4 regions of the Methylorubrum extorquens genome follow, and region 2 is predicted to be linked to each of the others. Evidence: predicted binding sites of a transcription regulator. Region 2 holds the regulator's gene; each other region holds the start of a gene.
What was found. The regulator LexA, encoded in region 2, represses DNA repair genes until DNA is damaged. The targets are predictions, from matches to a motif close to TGTTCNNNNTGTGTTCNG.
Positions count from the first base shown of each region.

Region 1: J2W78_RS03785 (trna delta -isopentenylpyrophosphate transferase) is a predicted target of LexA. The motif match lies at 2,118-2,135, and genes of this name have one in related genera.
Region 3: J2W78_RS02895 (ATP-dependent helicase) is a predicted target of LexA. The motif match lies at 2,169-2,186, and genes of this name have one in related genera.
Region 4: J2W78_RS16140 (DUF3072 domain-containing protein) is a predicted target of LexA. The motif match lies at 1,558-1,575, and genes of this name have one in related genera.

Region 1 is NZ_JALJXF010000001.1:775,328-779,899, reverse strand. It holds gene recQ (DNA helicase RecQ) at 1-1,501, shown strand, start outside; gene J2W78_RS03790 (hypothetical protein) at 1,547-1,690, opposite strand; gene J2W78_RS03785 (trna delta -isopentenylpyrophosphate transferase) at 2,200-2,886, shown strand; gene recD2 (SF1B family DNA helicase RecD2) at 2,995-4,572, shown strand, end outside.
Region 2 is NZ_JALJXF010000001.1:1,071,736-1,076,307, forward strand. It holds gene J2W78_RS05340 (MFS family transporter) at 1-1,236, opposite strand, end outside; gene J2W78_RS05345 (hypothetical protein) at 1,618-2,331, opposite strand; gene J2W78_RS05350 (DUF1236 domain-containing protein) at 2,353-2,565, shown strand; gene lexA (transcriptional repressor LexA) at 2,731-3,453, shown strand; gene J2W78_RS05360 (ComEC/Rec2 family competence protein) at 3,447-4,572, opposite strand, start outside.
Region 3 is NZ_JALJXF010000001.1:589,289-593,860, reverse strand. It holds gene J2W78_RS02905 (AsmA family protein) at 1-1,682, opposite strand, end outside; gene J2W78_RS02900 (hypothetical protein) at 1,843-2,082, opposite strand; gene J2W78_RS02895 (ATP-dependent helicase) at 2,198-4,572, shown strand, end outside.
Region 4 is NZ_JALJXF010000001.1:3,407,045-3,411,616, reverse strand. It holds gene J2W78_RS16150 (MarR family winged helix-turn-helix transcriptional regulator) at 1-378, opposite strand, end outside; gene J2W78_RS16145 (branched-chain amino acid aminotransferase) at 599-1,486, shown strand; gene J2W78_RS16140 (DUF3072 domain-containing protein) at 1,589-1,852, shown strand; gene J2W78_RS16135 (Flp family type IVb pilin) at 2,129-2,347, shown strand; gene J2W78_RS16130 (DUF937 domain-containing protein) at 2,576-3,337, opposite strand; gene J2W78_RS16125 (MATE family efflux transporter) at 3,616-4,572, opposite strand, start outside.

The sequences.
Region 1 (4,572 bases), 300 kb from region 2:
CTCGCCGGAGCGCCTCCTCATGGATGGCTGCATGGAAGCCCTGCGCGGGGCCGGCGTGCGGCGGCTTGCGGTGGACGAGGCGCACTGCGTCTCGCAATGGGGCCACGACTTCCGCCCCGAATACCGCGAAATCGCTCGCGCCCGCGAGGCGCTCGGCAACGTACAGACCCTGGCGCTCACCGCCACCGCCGACGCCGCGACCCGCGCCGAGATCGCCGAGCGGCTGTTTCCGGCAGGGCGACCTCCGAAGACTTTCGTCCACTCCTTCGACCGGCCGAACATCCGGCTGACCTTCCAGCCCAAGGACAACCCGACCCGCCAGTTGGAGCGTTTCCTGCGCGACCGCCGCGCGGAGAGCGGCATCATCTACTGCTCGTCACGCAAACGGGTGGAGCAGCTCGCCGACACGCTGAAGGGGGACGGGTTCAACGCCCTGCCCTACCATGCCGGGCTCGACCAGGGCACGCGGGCGCGGAACCAGGACACCTTCCTGCAAGAGGACGGCGTGGTGATGACCGCCACGATCGCCTTCGGCATGGGCATCAACAAGCCGGACGTCCGCTACGTCTGCCACGCCGACATGCCGACCAACATCGAGGGCTACTACCAGGAGATCGGCCGCGCCGGCCGCGACGGGTTGCCGTCGGACACCCTGACCCTCTACGGCCTCGACGACATGGCCCTGCGCCGCCGCCAGATCGACGAGAAGGAGATCTCGGAAGAGCGCCGCCGGGTGGAGCGGCGCAAGCTCGAGGCGATGATCGCCCTGTGCGAGGGCGCCGCGTGCCGCCGCCAATCGCTGCTCGGCTATTTCGGCGAGGCAAGCGAGCGCTGCGGGCGCTGCGATCTCTGCCGGGGCGGCATCTCGCTCATCGACGGGACGGTGGCGGCCCAGAAGCTGCTCTCCGCCATCGTTCGCACCGGGCAGCGCTTCGGCGCAGCCTATGTCTGCGACGTGGTGCACGGCAAGGAAAGCGACTCGATCCGCCGCAACGGCCACGCCGCGCTCAAGACCTTCGGCGTCGGCAACGACAAGCCGGTGGCGGCTTGGCGCGCCCTCCTGCGCCAGCTCTTCGCCGCCGGAGCGGTGGCCGAGAACACCGACGGCTATGGCGGCCTCGTGATGACCGAGAAGGGCGAGGCCATCCTGTTCGGCCGCGAGACGATCGAGGTCAGACCCGATCCGGAGCCGAAGAAGGCCGAGCCAAGGAGCCGCCGCGCCGCGCCGCGCGACGACGAAGCGAATGCGCTGAGCGAGGCGGACGAGGCGCTGTTCCAGCACCTGCGGGGGCTTCGCGCCACCATTGCGCGGGCGGAAGGCATCGCCGCGTTCATGGTGTTCCCCGACCGGACCCTGATCGAGATGGCGCGCGCAAAACCCGTCGATCTCTGGGCGCTCCGGACGGTCCATGGCGTCGGCGAACGCAAGCGCGAGGCCTATGGCGAGCGCTTCACGGACGCGATCCGCGAATTCCTGGCCGACGCGAAGCAGGCCGGCTGACTCGGGGGCAGCGCAATGGCGCGTTGCCCCCGTGCAAGTGGGCGATCAATCGTAGGTGAAGCCCTCGTCCTTCATGTAGACGTTGGACACGCCGTTGCACCAATCAAGCTTGAAATCGTCCGAGCCGCAGTCACGCCACTTCACGCGGAACGGCACGACGCAATCGCCGTCGTTGCTATTCCAATCCAAGGACGCGGACTGGCCGGGATTGATCAATCCGCCGATCCAGTTACGGCTCCAACGGCCATTCCGATACGCACATAAATCGGTTATTGCATAACATTCAGCGCCATTATGCGGTCTGAACGCATAATTGCTCCCGATTGCTGTTGATTTAAGAGACATTAATCCTGATAAGACAATAAAATGATATAAATTATCATGCAAGATCCAAAATTGAAACTCGATCAGACGATAAAGCCACGTCCATATTCAGCCGTAAATTAGTGAACCCAACGTGGATTGACGAAGCCTCTCAAAGTTTGATCGGGCTCACCGCACAGGCGCTTTCACCGATCCCGAAGGCCGATAGGTGAGCCGCAATGGGGCATCGCGACCTCCCGCCGCAGGCCCCGCGGTTTGCGTCGGCAAAAGTTATCCACATATTATCCACACAGAGAACATATAGTGAACATTCGCCGTTGCCGAAGACGGCGTGCTCCCACTCACGGGCCATGTCCACAGTCTGGGGACGCACCATGAGAACAGCCGACAAGCAGATTGCCGACATCCTCGTGCGCTTCGGCGAGCCCTTCGCGGGCAACGTCTGGCGCGTGCAGGGCACGGCGGTGATCTATCACAAGACCCTGGAGCGGATCGCCGCCCACACCAAGATCCACTTCGATCCGCCGACGCTTCTGCGCAGCGAGCGCGACGAGGCGGTAATCCTCGTCACCGGCCACATGCCCGGCGAGAAGGCCGGCGAGGCGCGGGTCGAGTGGTCGATCGGCGAGGCGCTGGTCAACGTGAACTATCGCGTCTCCGGCCGGCAGGCGGCCTACGTCTACGCCATGGCCGAGAAGCGGGCGAAGGACCGGGTGATCCTCAAGCTGATCGAGCTGCACGGCCTCGTCTATTCCGAGGAGGAAGCCGACGAGTTCCGCCAGAACCAGCCGATGGCGATCCGCGCGGTGGACGAGGATTTCGATGCGCCGCCGGCCTTCGACGAGGTGACCGAGCAGGAAGCCGACCTCAAGCGCCTGATCGACGAGGCGGAATCGATCAATGCGGTGACCGACCTGATGCTCGACGAGCGCACGCAGGGCATCCTCAACGCCATGCCGCACGGCACCCGCGAGGAAGTGCGCGACTACGCCAAGGCCCGGCTACGAGCCCTCGGCTGGCCACCGGCCAAGAAGGGCGGACGCGGCAGCCGCGCTGCATAAGAGGATCCCGAAGGACAAGCCCTTCGGCAGAGCCCCAGCGGTCTCGCAGGGCTCTGCCCTGGACCCGCGAAGGGACCCATCCTTTCGAAACCATGATGGGGTGAGCCGATGAACGCGCCGGTCCGGCCTCCCGATCTCGACGTGCTCGCCGGTTCGGTCGAGCGGGTGACGTTCCACAGCGCCGAGACGGGGTTCTGCGTCCTCAAGGTCCACGCTCGCGGCCGGCGCGACCTCGTGCCGGTGGTGGGCCATGCCCCCGCCATCGCCGCGGGCGAGTGGCTGACGGCCTCGGGCCGCTGGACCACGGATCGCGAGCACGGCCTCCAGTTCCGCGCCGACACGCTCCAGGTGACGCCGCCCACGGGGATCGAGGGCATCAAGCGCTATCTCGCCTCGGGCCAGATGCGCGGCATCGGCCCGATGACGGCCAAGCGCATCGTCGCCGCCTTCGGCGAGGCGGTGTTCGAGATCATCGAGGCCGAGCCGGCCCGCCTTACCGAGGTCGAGGGCATCGGCCGCAAGCGCGCCGCGCGCATCGTCAAGGGCTGGGCCGAGCAGAAGGCGGTGCGGGAGATCATGATCTTCCTGCACGCTCACGGCGTCGGCACCGCGCGGGCGACCCGCATCTTCCGCACCTATGGCGGGGATTCGCTGAAGGTGATGGCCCAAGACCCCTATCGGCTCGCTCGCGATATCCGCGGCATCGGCTTTCGCACCGCCGACGCCATCGCCCTGCGCCTCGGCCTCGCCCCGGCCGCGCCGCAGCGGCTCGCGGCCGGTGTGTCCTACGCGTTGCAGACGGCGATGGACGAGGGCCATTGCGGCCTGCCCGTCGAGCGGCTGGTGCGCCTCGCCGCCGACCTCCTCGACGTTGCAGCCGATCTCGTCCGGCTCGCGGCGGCGCTTGCCCTGCGCGAGGGCCGCGAGGTCGTTGCCGATACCCTGCGCGGCGAACCCTGCCTGTTCCTGAAGGGCCTGCACGGCGCCGAGCGCGCCATCGCGATGCGGCTGGCCGAGCGCGCCGCCGGCCCGCCACCCTGGCCGGCGATCGATTTCGCTCTGGCCCGCCCCTGGGTCGAGGCGAAGACCGGCAAGACCCTTTCCGCCTCGCAGGCCGAGGCGGTCGAACTGGTGCTCCGTTCGAAGCTCTGCGTGCTCACCGGCGGCCCCGGCGTCGGCAAGACCAGCACCCTCGACGCGATCCTGCGCATCCTCACCGCCAAGGGCGTGCGGGTGGGGCTTGCCGCCCCCACCGGCCGGGCGGCCAAGCGCATGGCCGAGCAGACCGGGCTGGAGGCACGCACCCTCCATCGCCTGCTGGAGATCGATCCGCGCAACGGCGGCTTTCAGCGCAACGAGGACAACCCGCTCGATTGCGATCTCCTCGTCATCGACGAGACCTCGATGGTTGACGTGCCGCTGATGCACGCCCTCCTCAAGGCGGTGCCGGAGCATGCCGGCCTGATCCTCGTCGGCGATGTCGATCAGCTTCCCTCGGTCGGGCCTGGGCAGGTGCTCGCCGACGTCATCGCCTCCGGGGCCGTACCGGTGGCGCGCCTCACCGAGATCTTCCGCCAGGCGGCGCAGAGCCGCATCGTCGTCGCCGCCCACGGCATCAACACGGGGCGGATGCCGACAGCGCCCACCAAGGGCGAAGAGAGCGATTTCTACCTCGTCGAGATCGAG
Region 2 (4,572 bases):
CATCACCGCGACGTACCAGAAGAAGCTGCTCTCGGCGCCGACATGCTTGAGCCAGAGCGCGACTGCCTCCGCCGTGCCGCCGAACAGTGAGTTGGCCACCGCGTAGGACAGGCCGACGCCGAGCGCACGCACCTGGGTCGGGAACAGCTCCGCTTTCACGATGCCGCTGATGCCGGTGTAGAAGCTGATCACGACGAGCCCGGTCATGATGAGGCCGAAGGACAGGATCGGATCGGTGGTGGTGCCGATCGCCGTCATCAGCGGCACGATCATCACCATGCCGAGGCCGCTGAACAGCAGCATGTTCGTCTTTCGGCCGATCCGGTCGGAGAGCCAGCCGAAGAAGGGCTGGATCACCATGTAGGCGAACAGCGCCACCGTCGTGATCTTCGATGCGGTTACCTTGTCCAGATGGGCGGTGTTGAAGAGGTACTTCGGCATGTAGGTCGTGAGCGTGTAGAACGACAGCGACCCGCCGGCCGTATAGGCCAGCACCACGGCGAAGGCCCGCCAGTGCTTGAGAAGCCCGGAGAGGGTTCCCGCTTCCTTCGAATCCTTGTTCTCCGCGCTCATCGTCTCGGAGAGCGAGCGGCGCAGGAACAGGGCGACCACCGCGGCCAGCGCGCCGATGACGAAGGGGATGCGCCAGCCCCAGGCCGTGAGTTGCTCGGCCGTGAGCAAGCTCTGGAGCACGACGAGGACCAGCGAGGCGAGCAACTGGCCGCCGATCAGCGTGACGTATTGGAACGAGGCGAAGAACCCGCGCTGCCCCTTGGTCGCGACCTCGCTCATGTAGGTCGCGCTGGTGCCGTACTCGCCGCCAACGGACAGGCCCTGCACCATGCGCGCGATGACGAGCAGGACCGGCGCGAGGTGGCCGACGGTCGCGTAGGTCGGCAACAGGGCGATGGCGAGCGAGCCGCCGCACATCATCAGCACCGAGATCATCAAGGAGGTCTTGCGCCCGAGACGGTCGGCGATGCGCCCGAACAGCCAGCCGCCGATCGGCCGCATGAAGAAGCCCACCGCGAAGACCGCGGCCGACTTCAGGAGTTGGCCCGTGTCGTCGCCCTCCGGAAAGAAGACCGGGGCGAAGTAGAGGGCGAAGAAGGCGTAGCAGTAGAAGTCGTACCACTCGACGAGATTGCCCGACGAGGAACCGACGATGGCCATGATGCGGCGGCGGCGGTCGGCGGCCTCGTCGAGCGGCGGCGCGGTGGCGCTGGTCTCCAGCATGCGTTTCCCCTGATGGTCCGGCCCTTGAGCGGCCGTGAGCGTTTATCAGAGGCCGGTATTTACCCGAGACGGGCCCCGCGCCGACGCGGTCGGCGGCCATTCCATGACAGATGCCGGGGAACGTTGCGCACAAAGGCTTGGATCGATCGGAACGATGGGCCCTCGTTCCGGCATGGCAGGCGGCAAGCCCTGCCGGCCACCGTGCCTGGGCCTTCCCAGTGCGGGGGGAGAGAGGCCCGGGCGGCACGAGGGTCAGCTCAAGCGCGGTTCCCCCGTCTCAGTCTTCCCAAGCACATGACAGCCTGACTTTCGGACGCCGAAAGACTCAAGCGTATCCATTCGTGCAACCCCACGGTTTTCCCGAAGAACAAGCTGGAGAGCTTATTCCGGGAACGGTTTTGCGACGTTTGCCGTTGCGTCCCCGGCTTCGGCACCAAGTCGGTCGCTGAGAAGAAACAGGGACGGAACATGACGAAACTCTTTCGCAGCACGGCGACGGCGGCGATCCTGATGTTGGGCGCGGCAACCGCACTCGCTCAAGGCGGCGGCGGCGGCGGCGGTGTTGGGGCCGGGGGGGCCGGCGGCGGTGGTGCTGGCGCAGGAGGTGCCGGGATGGGCGCAGGCGGTGCCGGTGGAGGCGCTGGAGGCGCGGGCGGCGCGGGTGGCGGTGCGGCCGGCGGAGCACGGGGCGGCGCGGGCGAGGCCGGCGGCGCAGGCGGTGCCCGTGGGGGCGCCGATGTCGGTGGGACCCGTGGCGGCGAGAGCGGCGGGGCACCCGGTGGCGCGTCGCGCGGCGGCGAGAGTGGAGAGCCGGGTGTCCGTGGCGGGCGCGAAGGTGGCCCGGCCCGTGCCGAACAGCCGAGCGAGCGCGGCAACCGCGAGTCCGGGCAGACCGACCGCGGCGGCGCAGGCGAGCGCGGCGGACGGGACGGACGAGACGGGCCGGGCGAGCGCGGCGGGCGTGACGGCCGAGATGGGGCCGGCGAGCGCGGCGGGCGGGATGCGGCGGGTGAACGCGGCGGTGCCGGCGAGCGAGGTGGTCGTGGGGCCGCCACCGAGGCGCGGGGCGCTTCGAAGAACCTGAGCTCGACGCAACGCGGCGAGTTCCGCCAGTCGATCACCCGTTCCAGCGTTCGCGCCGTCACGAATGTCAACTTCGCCGTCCGCGTCGGCACGGCAATCCCGCGCTCGGTCTCGCTGCACCCGCTACCCCCAGCGATTCTCTCGGTGGTGCCGGCCTATCGCGGTCTGCAATTCATTCTCGTCGGGGACGACATCGTCATCATCGATCCTGACACCTACGAGATCGTCGACGTGATCCCGGCCTGATCCGGCTGCACGGCACGACCGGAGAGGCGGCGGGGCGACAGCTCCGCCGCCTCTTTCGCTTCCCGAGGTATGCTTGCGGAACAGGAGAGGAACGTCTAGGCTGTTCGTGCTTTGTTTTCAACGATTCTGCGGCGCCCTCGGCCCGCGCTCGACAGCAGGTGCCGCATGCTGACCCGCAAGCAACTCGAACTGCTCCAGTTCATCCAGCAGAGGATGCAGGAGAGCGGTGTGCCGCCGTCCTTCGACGAAATGAAGGACGCGCTCGACCTGAAATCCAAGTCCGGTATCCACCGCCTTATCATGGCGCTGGAAGAACGCGGCTTCCTCCGCCGTCTGCCGAACCGGGCGCGGGCGATCGAGATCCTGCGCATGCCCGATATGCCGGCGGCCAAGCCCGCATCGTCCGAGCCGCGACGCTTCACGCCGAGCGTGGTCGAGGGCGGCCTTTCGGCCAAGCCTGCCGCGCCGAAGCCTGCCATGCTTCAGGCCCATGACGGCAAGGGCCAGTCGGTGATGGTGCCGGTGATGGGCCGGATCGCTGCCGGTGTTCCGATCTCGGCGATCGAGAGCCAGAGCCATTCGATTTCGATGTCCCCCGACTTCCTGGCGGGCGGCGAGCACTACGCGTTGGAAGTGCGCGGCGATTCGATGATCGAGGCCGGCATCCTCGATGGCGATCTCGTGGTGATCCACAAGCAGGAGACCGCCAATAACGGCGACATCATCGTCGCGCTGATCGATGACGAGGAGGCGACGCTCAAGCGCTTGCGCCGCCGCGGTTCGTCGATCGCGCTGGAAGCCGCCAACCCGGCCTACGAGACCCGCGTGCTCGGTCCCGACCGGGTGCGCATCCAGGGCAAGCTCGTGAGCCTCGTGCGCCGTTACTGAGGGCTCTCGGCGTGCGGCGGGTCTGACGGATCCGCCGCACTCGGATCGTAGGAAGGTTGGGAGTCCGACAGGGCTGCCGGCGTTGTTGGGCCGGAAGGCCGGGGCTGCCAGGGCTGCGGCCGATCGGCCCCGCGGGCGGTGACGATGTCAGGCCCTGTCGTTCCAAGGCGGATCGCGGTGGCCCCCCGCGCCGCCAGAAATGCCCGGTCGGCGATCAGCGGCGCGGCACAGCCCGGCGGGGCACGCAAGCGGCTGATGAGGATGTCGGCCCGGGCGCAATCCTCGGCGAAGGCGCGCTTGTCGGTGACGAGGGCGACGGCACGGCCGTCCACCGCCGTGAGGGTGCAGCCGATCCGGTCGCAGCGCGGACCGTCGGCGCCGGTCGCGGCCTCCGGACGGCGCCCGTCACCGTCGGCCTTCAACCATTGTTCGAGTACGAAGCCGGGCGGGCGTCCGAGGACCACGAGGCGGCCGTCCTTGCCGCGGACCGCGGCGCCCGCCCCATCCCGATCGATATAGATGTCGTACCGGATCGGGCTCGCGGCGAGGGCGATTCCAAGCCCGGCCGGTATGAGGGCGAGGAGACGCAGCCGCGATACGGGGAGTGTTGCCAGCAGCAGGGCGACGGCGAGCAGCATCAGCGCACCCGTCCCGAAGGCCGGCAGCACGACGGTGGCCTGCCCAAACCCAGCGATCCAGGCGGAGATCTCGAGCATGCCGCGCACCGCAAGCCCCATCAGCCACCAGACCGGACGGTCGAGGGCGAAGGGGTAGGCCAGCATGCCGAGTACCGCCGCGGGCATCACCGCGAGCGAGACGAGCGGCAGAGTCAGCGCGTTGCCGACGAGGCCGAAGGGCTGCACGGTCTGGAAGTGGTAGGTCGCGAACGGTGCGGTGGCGAGCTGCGCCACCAGCGTCGTGGCAAGCGTTCCGACCACCGCCTTCGCCACCCATGAGGCGGCCCGCGCGATCCGAGACGAGCTGTCGGTTCGTAAGACCCGCCCGTCGATGAGCGGCGCGCAGGCGATGAGGCCGGCCACCGCGCCGAACGACATCTGAAAACTCGGGCCCAGCAGCGCCTCCGGCTCGCGGGCGAGCGCCAGGATCGCCGCGAGGGCG
Region 3 (4,572 bases), 480 kb from region 2:
AGCTGGGCGCTCGCACCCGCGAGGTCGGCGATGTCGAGCGTATCGACGACGAGGCTGGCCCCGTCCGATTGCAGGCTGACCGCGATGGTGCCGTTGCCGGAATGCGCGCCGGCCGGTCCATAGCGCACGTCACGCGCCTTCAGCGTCAGTCCGAGGTCGTGCCGATGCAGGCCCGACATGAGCTCACCGAGGGGGGGCAATTCGGCGATGTCGATGCCGTTGGCGGAAAGCTGTGCATCGAGCCGCCCGCGCCCGTTCGCATCGGCCCGCAGGTAACGGGCGTTGCCGGTGACGCGGGCCTCGCCCAGGGCGAGGCGCAGGTTGCGCAGCGACAGGTCGCTGCCGGCCGCCGAGAGGTCCGTGCCGATCTCGAAAGCGCGCCCGTCGAGAATCGCCGTCACGCTTTCTTCGGCGCCGATCCGGCCGAGATAGCGCCCGACGGCCTCCGAGTTGCGCGCGGCGATGTCGATATGCCCGGTAAAGCGCGGCGAGCCCGACAGCTCGGCCTCGCCGGTTGCTGCGACGGTCGCGGCCCCCGGCGCCCTGCCCTCGAAGCGGCGCAGCACGAGGCCGCCGGTGCGATCGAAGGTGCCGCGAAACCCGACATCGGCCCAATCATCGAGGCCGAGGGCGACACTCTCGGCGGCGATATCGAGGTCAAGCAGAAGCGGCGGCGCCAGCGCACCCGATGTCAGCCCCTGCGCCAGCAGCCCGCGGGCGCCGCCGGAAAGCAGCAGCCCATCGAGGTCGAGGCGGCGGGTCCGCAGGGTCAGGCCGAGCCGGGCCTCGCGCAGATCGAGGCGGCCGCTGCCCGACAGGCGGGCGGCCTTGCCGCCGGGGTCAAGTTCGAGATCGACGGTCTTGGCCTGCACCACGGGGCCGCGCGACGCGAACTTGGCCGCCAGGGTAAGCGGCAGGGCGGCGCCCGCCGGCTGCACCGGCGGGCCGACGGTGAGCCGGGCGCTGCCCTCCGCCTCCGGCACGAGGCTGCGGCGTGCCCCGTCCGCACCCGACCCGTCCTCGGGCTTGAGGGTGATGCGCGCATCGAGTTCCAGGCGGGGTATGGTGTCGCCGCCCCCCGTCAGCTTCAGCGAGAGGCCGCCATCGCTGCCGGCCACGCTGGTGGCGATGTGGAACGGGCTGCCCTTCGCCGTTCCCTCCGCCAGCCAGGGCCCGGCGAGCGCGGGCGCCCTGAGGCGCAGGTTCTCGGCGGCGAACTGCTCCTGCGGCGCCTCACCCGTCCGTACCGTGGCGACCGTAAGGCGCCGAATGCGCAGGTCGTCGATGACGATGTCGCGGCGCAGCGTTTGCGGTTCGCGCGGCAGGAGCACCGCCTCGTCGGAGACCGGCAGGTTGAGCCCAGCCCACTCGACCGAGGTCTGGACGAAGCGCACCTCACCCTTGAGAAGGGGGGCCAGGGCGATCTCCGCGTCGACGGCTTGCGCGTCGAGGGCCGGCCCATCCTCGGCGCCGAGCCGCAGGCGGGCGAGGCGAAGATGCGGCGAGGGCAGCAGACGCAGGTCGATGGCGCCCTCGCTGCGGGCACCGGCCCCGAGGGAATCGCTCACCATGCGGTCGATCAGCGCGCGATGCGCCGACCAGTCGATGAACGGCGGCACCGCAAGGGCCGCCACGAGAATCAGCACGACGGCGCCCGCGAGCGCGGTCAGGGAATCACGCACCGTTATCGCTTCCGCCTGGCCTGCGGACCGCAGGACTTCGTTCGCGTTTCACACGCGTTCGAACGGCCGATGCCACTTGAACGGTGAAAAACCCGCGTCCCTGCGGCCATAGCACAGGCCGTGGCCAGCCCGCATCTCACGCTCAAGCTTTCGCCGATCGTCAGCGGCGGATGCCGAAGGATGGCCCGGCCGGCGGCGGAACGTTGAGCGGCGCCCGCTGGATCTGGTTGCGGATGGCGCTGTTCTCCAGAGTCTGTCGCTGTTCGAAGTTGCGGTTCTCGTTCCGGTACTCGAACGACTGGTTCTGCCGGCTCGTGGCGCCACGGTTGCCGGGGCTCTGCGCCCAAGCAGGCGTGAGTGCGGTGAGCAGGGTCAGGAGGGCGAGAGACGGGGCGCGCATGGCCTCACATCCTTCATCGGCGTGGGTTTCGGGCTTCCGGAGTGACGCGTGGGGGGTGGAGCCGGTTCCGGATCGGGTCTCGACGGCGTTCGCCTTTTGGTCCAGGGATGCGCGTATGATGCAAGAGCCCAACGACGCGCACGGCGCGTTCCGGCCGCGCCCGTCCGACGACGAAGCGCCGTCGGCCCCGACCTCCATCGCCGCCCGCGCCATGGCCGCCCTTCGGCCCGAGGGCGCGTCCTACCTCTCCGGCCTCAACCCGGAGCAGCGCCGCGCCGTGGAGGCGACGGAGGGCCCCGTGCTCGTGCTCGCAGGGGCCGGCACCGGCAAGACGCGGGTTCTGACGACGCGCATCGCCCACCTCATCGCCACCGGCAAGGCGCGGCCCTACGACATCCTCTCGGTGACCTTCACCAACAAGGCCGCCCGCGAGATGAAGCACCGCATCGGCGGGCTGATCGGGCCGGCGGGCGAGGGCATGCCCTGGCTCGGCACCTTCCACTCCATCGGCACCAAGATCCTGCGCCGCCACGCCGAACTGGTCGGCCTCAAATCCGACTTCACGATTCTCGGCACCGACGACCAGCTCCGCCTGATGAAGCAGGTCATCAGTGACCAGAACATCGACGAGAAGCGCTGGCCGGCGCGCGCGCTAGCTCACACCATCGACGGCTGGAAAAACCGGGGCTTGAGCCCCGAACAGGTGCCGCCGGGCGAGGCACAGTCCTTCGCCTTCGGTAAGGGCGGGCAGCTCTACACGGCGTATCAGGCCCGGCTCGCGACGCTCAACGCGGTCGATTTCGGGGACCTCCTGCTGCTCTGCCTCAAGCTGTGGCGCGAGAATCCGGACATCCTGGCCAATTACCAGGACCGCTTCCGCTACATCCTCGTGGACGAGTATCAGGACACCAACGTCGCCCAGTATCTCTGGCTCAGGCTGCTGGCCCAGGCCCGCAAGAACGTCGCCTGCGTCGGCGACGACGACCAGTCGATCTACGGCTGGCGCGGTGCCGAGGTCGACAACATCCTGCGCTTCGAGCACGATTTTCCCGGCGCCACCGTGGTGCGGTTGGAGCGCAACTACCGCTCGACCGGGCACATCCTCGCCGCCGCCTCCGGGCTCATCGCCAAGAACGAGGGCCGCCTCGGCAAGACCCTGCGCACCGAGGACGAGGCGGGCGAGCCCGTGACGGTCACGGGCTCGTGGGATTCCGAGGAGGAGGCGCGTCAGGTCGCCGAATCGATCGAGTCACTCCAGCGCAGGGGGCATGCGCTCTCGGAGATCGCGGTGCTGGTGCGGATCTCGGCACAGATGCGCGAGATCGAGGACCGGTTCGTGCAGGTCGGCCTGCCCTATCGCGTTGTCGGCGGTCCGCGCTTCTACGAGCGGGCGGAGATCCGCGACGCGCTGGCTTACCTGCGCGTCACCATGAACGGCGCCGACGACCTCGCCTTCGAACGCATCTTCAACACGCCCAAGCGCGGCCTGGGCGACGCGACGCTCCAGACGCTCCACGCCTTTGCTCGTGCCGACCGGGTTCCTCTCCTGGCGGCCGCGCGAAAGCTGATCGAGACCGACGAGCTGAAGCCGCGCGCCCGCTCGATGCTGCGCGGCCTCGTCGAGAGCTTCTCGCGCTGGGTGCGGCTGGTGGAGACCAAGCCGCATCCGGAGGTCGCCCAGACCATCCTGGAGGAATCCGGCTACACCGAGATGTGGCAGAAGGACCGTTCGGCCGACGCCGCCGGGCGGCTCGAAAACCTCAAGGAATTCGTTCGCTCGATGGAGGAATTCCCCGACATGGCGGCCTTCCTCGAACACGTCTCCCTGGTGATGGAAGCCTCCGAGGCGGAAGGGGCCGACCGCGTCTCGCTGATGACGCTGCACGCGGCCAAGGGTTTGGAGTTCGACACCGTGTTCCTGCCGGGCTGGGAGGACGGCCTTTTCCCGAACCAGCGCGCCATCGACGAGAGCGGTCGGGCGGGCCTGGAGGAGGAGCGGCGGCTCGCCCATGTGGGGCTCACCCGCGCCCGCAAGCGCGCGAAGCTGTCGTTTGCCGTCAACCGGCGCATCCACGGGATGTGGTCCTCGACCATCCCCTCACGCTTTATCGACGAGCTGCCGCCGCAGGCCGTGGACGTGGTCGAAGCGCCCGCGCATTTCTCGGCCGGCGCCTCGCGCTTCGACCGCAACCCGACCCCGTTCGGCTCCTCCTACGGCACGCCGGGCTGGCAGCGGGCGCAGGCCAACACGTCGGGCAATTTCGGCGGGGGACTCGGGCAGGGCCGGGGCGGCCGCTCGGGGGGACCACGGGAGATCGAGGGCGAGCTGGTCGCCAAATCCACGGCCGCACCCTCGGCGTTCGAGCACGGATGCCGCGTCCTCCACACCAAGTTCGGGCCTGGCACGGTCGCCGGCATCGACGGCAACAAGCTCACCGTTGACTTCGACAAGGCCGGCCGGAAGATGGTCCTCGACAGCTTCCTCCAACC
Region 4 (4,572 bases), 2.3 Mb from region 2:
GTCGGCGGTCAGCGCCCGGCCGGACGGGGTGCAGAACAGGAGCCGCTGGCGCCGGTCGCTCGTGCCGGTCTGCTGCTCGACATAGCCCTGGTCGATCAAATCCTTGAGTACCCGGTTAAGGCTCTGTTTGGTGATGCGCAGGATATCGAGGAGTTCGGCGATGGTGAGGCCGGGATAGCGATCGACGAAGTGCAGAACCCGGTGATGCGCCCGGCCGAAGCCGTACTGCGCCAGAATCCGGTCGGGATCGCCGACGAAATCGCGATAGGCGAAGAACAGCAGCTCGATCAGGTCGTCGCTGTCGCCGCCCGCTGCGGGACAGTTCGAGGGAGACGCCTCACCGGGAGCCTGGACCGCCATGTCGGTATCTGGCGTCATCACACGATTCACGTCGTGAAAACCTCGGTCGGCGGCGGATCGCGGGGCTCCGGACGGCCTGGGAAGATAAGTCAGTGTTGTTGACATATCTCAGCCCCGTTGTTACCCGTCAACCCTGCCGGTCCAGCCGCTCGCTGCATCGTTCCGCGTCCGCGCGCCGGCATTTGCCCCACCCGACGACCCCGCGCTTCGCCGAGGCCGCGCAGAGGAACTTCGAGAGATGTCCGTGATTCCCTTCGATGAGCGCGAAGGCACGATCTGGTTCGACGGTGCCATGGTGCCGTGGCGCGAGGCGAAGATCCATGTGCTCAGTCACGGCCTCCACTACGGTTCGTCGGTGTTCGAGGGCGAGCGGGCCTATGGCGGCCGGATCTTCAAGAGCCGCCAGCATTCCGAGCGACTGCGCCAATCGGCCCAGCTCCTCGATTTCGAGATTCCGTACTCGGTCGATCAGATCGAGGCGGCGAAGGCTCAGGTGCTCGCGACCAGCGGCCTCCAAGACGCCTATCTGCGCCCTGTGGCGTGGCGCGGCTCGGAGATGATGGGCGTCGCCGCTCAGAAGAACACCATCCACCTCGCCATCGCCGCCTGGGAATGGCCGAGCTACTTCGACCCGGCGACCAAGATGAAGGGCATCCGCCTCGACATCGCCGATTACCGTCGCCCCGATCCGAGGACCGCACCCTCGACCTCGAAGGCGGCGGGTCTGTACATGATCTGCACGATCTCCAAGCACCGCGCCGAGAACAAGGGCTATGCCGACGCGCTGATGCTCGATTGGGAGGACAACGTCGCCGAATGTACCGGCGCCAACGTCTTCTTCATCGCCGACGGCGTGATCCACACGCCCCAGGCCGACCGCTTCCTCAACGGCATCACCCGCCAGACCGTGATCGAGTTGGCCAAAAGCCGCGGGATCGAGGTGATCGAGCGGCGCATCCGCCCGGAGGAGATGACCGGCTTCTCCGAGTGCTTCATCACCGGCTCGGCCGCCGAGGTGACCCCGGTCTCCGAGATCGGCCCCTACCGCTTCACGCCGGCGGCCCTGACCAAGTCGCTGATGGACGATTACCTCGCCGAGGTGCAGCCGCAGGCGGCCGCCGCCTGAAGCATGCATGATCGACGGTTCCGGGCGCATCAACAAAGCGCCCGGAACTTAGCGCGGACCCCTGCGTTTTTTAGAACAATCCATGAACGAAGGGGTGTCCCGATGACTGGCAAGACGACCGGCAAGACGACGAAGGACCAAGCGGCGGCCGAGAATCCGAAGGTCGACCCGACCGACGAGTCGAACCGGATCAAGGATCCCGACGAGTGGACGACCGGTGCCGAGCCGATGACGGGCGCGCAGGCATCCTACCTGAAGACGCTGTCAGAGCAGGCCAAGGCACCGGAGGCCTTCGAGGCTGACCTCGACAAGGCGGAGGCCTCCAAGCGCATCGACGCCTTGCGCAAGGACACCGGCAAGGCCTGACGGGGGCGGGAGCATCATATGCTCCGGGAAGCCTTTGGCCGATTTTCGGGGTGAGGCGCGAACTTTGCGCGGGTGAGGCGGCCCCGGGTCCGGAGGGCGGTGGGAGCGGGACACAGGTCCGGCGATCCATTGCCCGCCGCTCCGTCAGCGAACGAATCCACTGCTGAATGAGACGCGTCGGCGGGGAATGTCCCCGCTTTCTTCAATTCCTTTAAGTTCGCTGCAAGTTCGCGCTGGCAGGATCACGTCACTGCCACACGTCCAGGACGATGCGCCGTGTCTCTGCTTCCTCCATCCGCGCCCGTCCCGAAATCCGCCTGGCCTTTGTATCCGTCCCTCATCCGCTTCGCGCATCACGAATCGGGGGCGACCGCTATCGAGTACGGATTGGTCAGTACCTTCATCGGAATTGCGGTCATCGGTGCCTTCCGCGTTTACGGAACCGCGCTGGGGAATTTTTTTCCGAGGATCTTTGAACTGTTCGTGTTCGAGTAGTCATACCAAACCCGGTTGATCCCTTTGGGATGGCAGATTTGGGCTTCGGGGGATCCCGTACGCCCTGGCGCGGTGGGTACCCACCTCAAGCGCCGCGCGGGCTGGCTGATACGGTCCCCGCTTGGATCAAGCGGAAACCGTATCACGGGCGGTCGGAAGCAGGCCGGCGCCGTGACCGGACGACGCCGAGCGCTGCTCGTCCGGTAAGGCCAGCCGGCCGACGACTCCCTATTTCGGCCCCGCCGGCTTGCGCCTTGCGGAAGCCGGTTCCCTCCCGGCGGCTGGGGAGGGGGGCGGAGCGGCGCCCGGCTTCGTATTGTCCGGCTTCGGCTGGCTCCAAAACGCGTCGAACGCGTCCTTCATCGCCTTGACGTTCTGCTCCTGAACATCGGCTCCGGTCTGGAGCATCTGCTGGATCACTTCCATCGAGGCTTTGGTCGCATCCGGCGCCGGCTCTGCCTTACGGACGGCCGGGCGCGGCTCGGGCTTGCGCGCTGCAGGCGGGGAAGGAGAGGCCATCTGTCCCGCCGCGGCCGTGAGGCCGTTGAGCCAGTCCGTCCAAAGCGTGCCAACCGGGTAAGTGGCGGGTGGAGGCTCAGCGGCCGGCGCCCCGGCGGGCGGGTTGAGGAGCAGGTGGACGATGCCGGCCACGATCATGCCGGCCATGATCGGCAGCATCTGCCGGAGGGCTTGGCTCCCGACGCCGCTCGCCGCCGACGCTTGCTGAATGACCGCCTGGGCGATCATCGGCGAGCCGAACAGCCCCGAGAACATGTCCGCACCCGCCTGTGGCGGCGCCTTTCCCGGCTGGCCGAGCCCGAACATGCGCCCGAACCCCATCGGATCGGCCGCAGCGTTGCGCTGCATGCCCATCGAAAGGGCCGGCATCAGCGCCTCCATGGCGCGGCGAGTCTGGTCCGGCGAAAGACCGAACGGCTGCCCGAGGGCCCGCACGCTCGCGTCGCCCTGGCTCTGGAGGATGTCGAACATCGTGTACATGGCCGGGCGCCTCAGCGAGCAGCAACGGTCCGGGTGCCGAACGCCTCCAGGCCTCGCCATGACAACGCGTGCAAGCGGGCCCATCTTCGTTCCGGACGCGCACCGGTGATGACCGCCGACACTCACATCCGAAGGCTCGCCGGAACGGCCTCGGCCGCGAGTGTGTCGCAACCGGGCGGGGCTGGCCAGCGATAACCCCGGTTCCGCAGCGATTTCCCGAGGAAAGGCGGACATTTCGCCCGTGTCGGCGCCCGTCGGCCCTCTCCGGGCTACAACGACATTCCGCTGGAGGGGGCCGCCTGCACCGCTTCATCGGCGGTGGGGGGCTCGGGAGCCGGGCTTGCCGCGAGGGTCATGCCGCGTTCCAGCCGGCCGACGGTGCGGAAGGCCATTGCGAGGCCGGCTACCCCGAAGGCGATCGAGCCGAGGCCGGTGCCCGCGATCACACCCTCCGGTCCGTACCACGCCGCTCCGACGAGGGCGGGTGGGACCGTGCCCAGTGTCGCCCGGCCCCAGTTCAAAAGGGTCGAAATGAAGGGGAAGCCGAGATTGTTGAACGAGGCGTTGGCGAGGAACAGGAGCCCGTTGAAGAACCAGACTGGCCCACTCACCAGACAGAAGAACGCGAACAGGTCGGCCGCCACGCCCTGAAGTTCGAAGGCCCCGGCCAGCGGCGCCCGCGCCAGGGCGAGGAGCAGCCAGACGAGGACGACGTAGAGCGCGGTCACCCCCGCGCCGACCCGGAGCACACCCCGCATCCGGTCGAAGCGCCCGGCGCCCCAGTTCTGACCGAGGATCGGGCCGATCGAGCCCGACATCGCGAACAGCCCGCAGAAGGCGACCGGGGCGAGGCGCTCGATGACCACGTTCCCGGCGATTGCCGGAGGCCCGAAGCCGGACAGGGCGTGCGCCACAAAGGCGCTGGCGATCGAGGGGGCGAGGTTGGTGAGTACCGCCGGCCCGGCGATGCGTGTCACCAGCGGCAGATCGCCGATGACGGCCGTGAGGCGGGGCGGTTCGAGCAGCCGGTAGCGCCGGATGCCGGCCCAGCCGACGGCGACGAAGGTCACGCGGGCAACGCAGACCGCGAGCGCGGCTCCGTCCACGCCGAGCCCGAATCCGAAGATCAGCAGCGGATCGACGAAGACGGTGATGACGGCGCCGCCGAGCGTGACGTACATCGCCTCTCGTGCCGCGCCGACCGCGCGCAGGAGCCCCGTAAACAG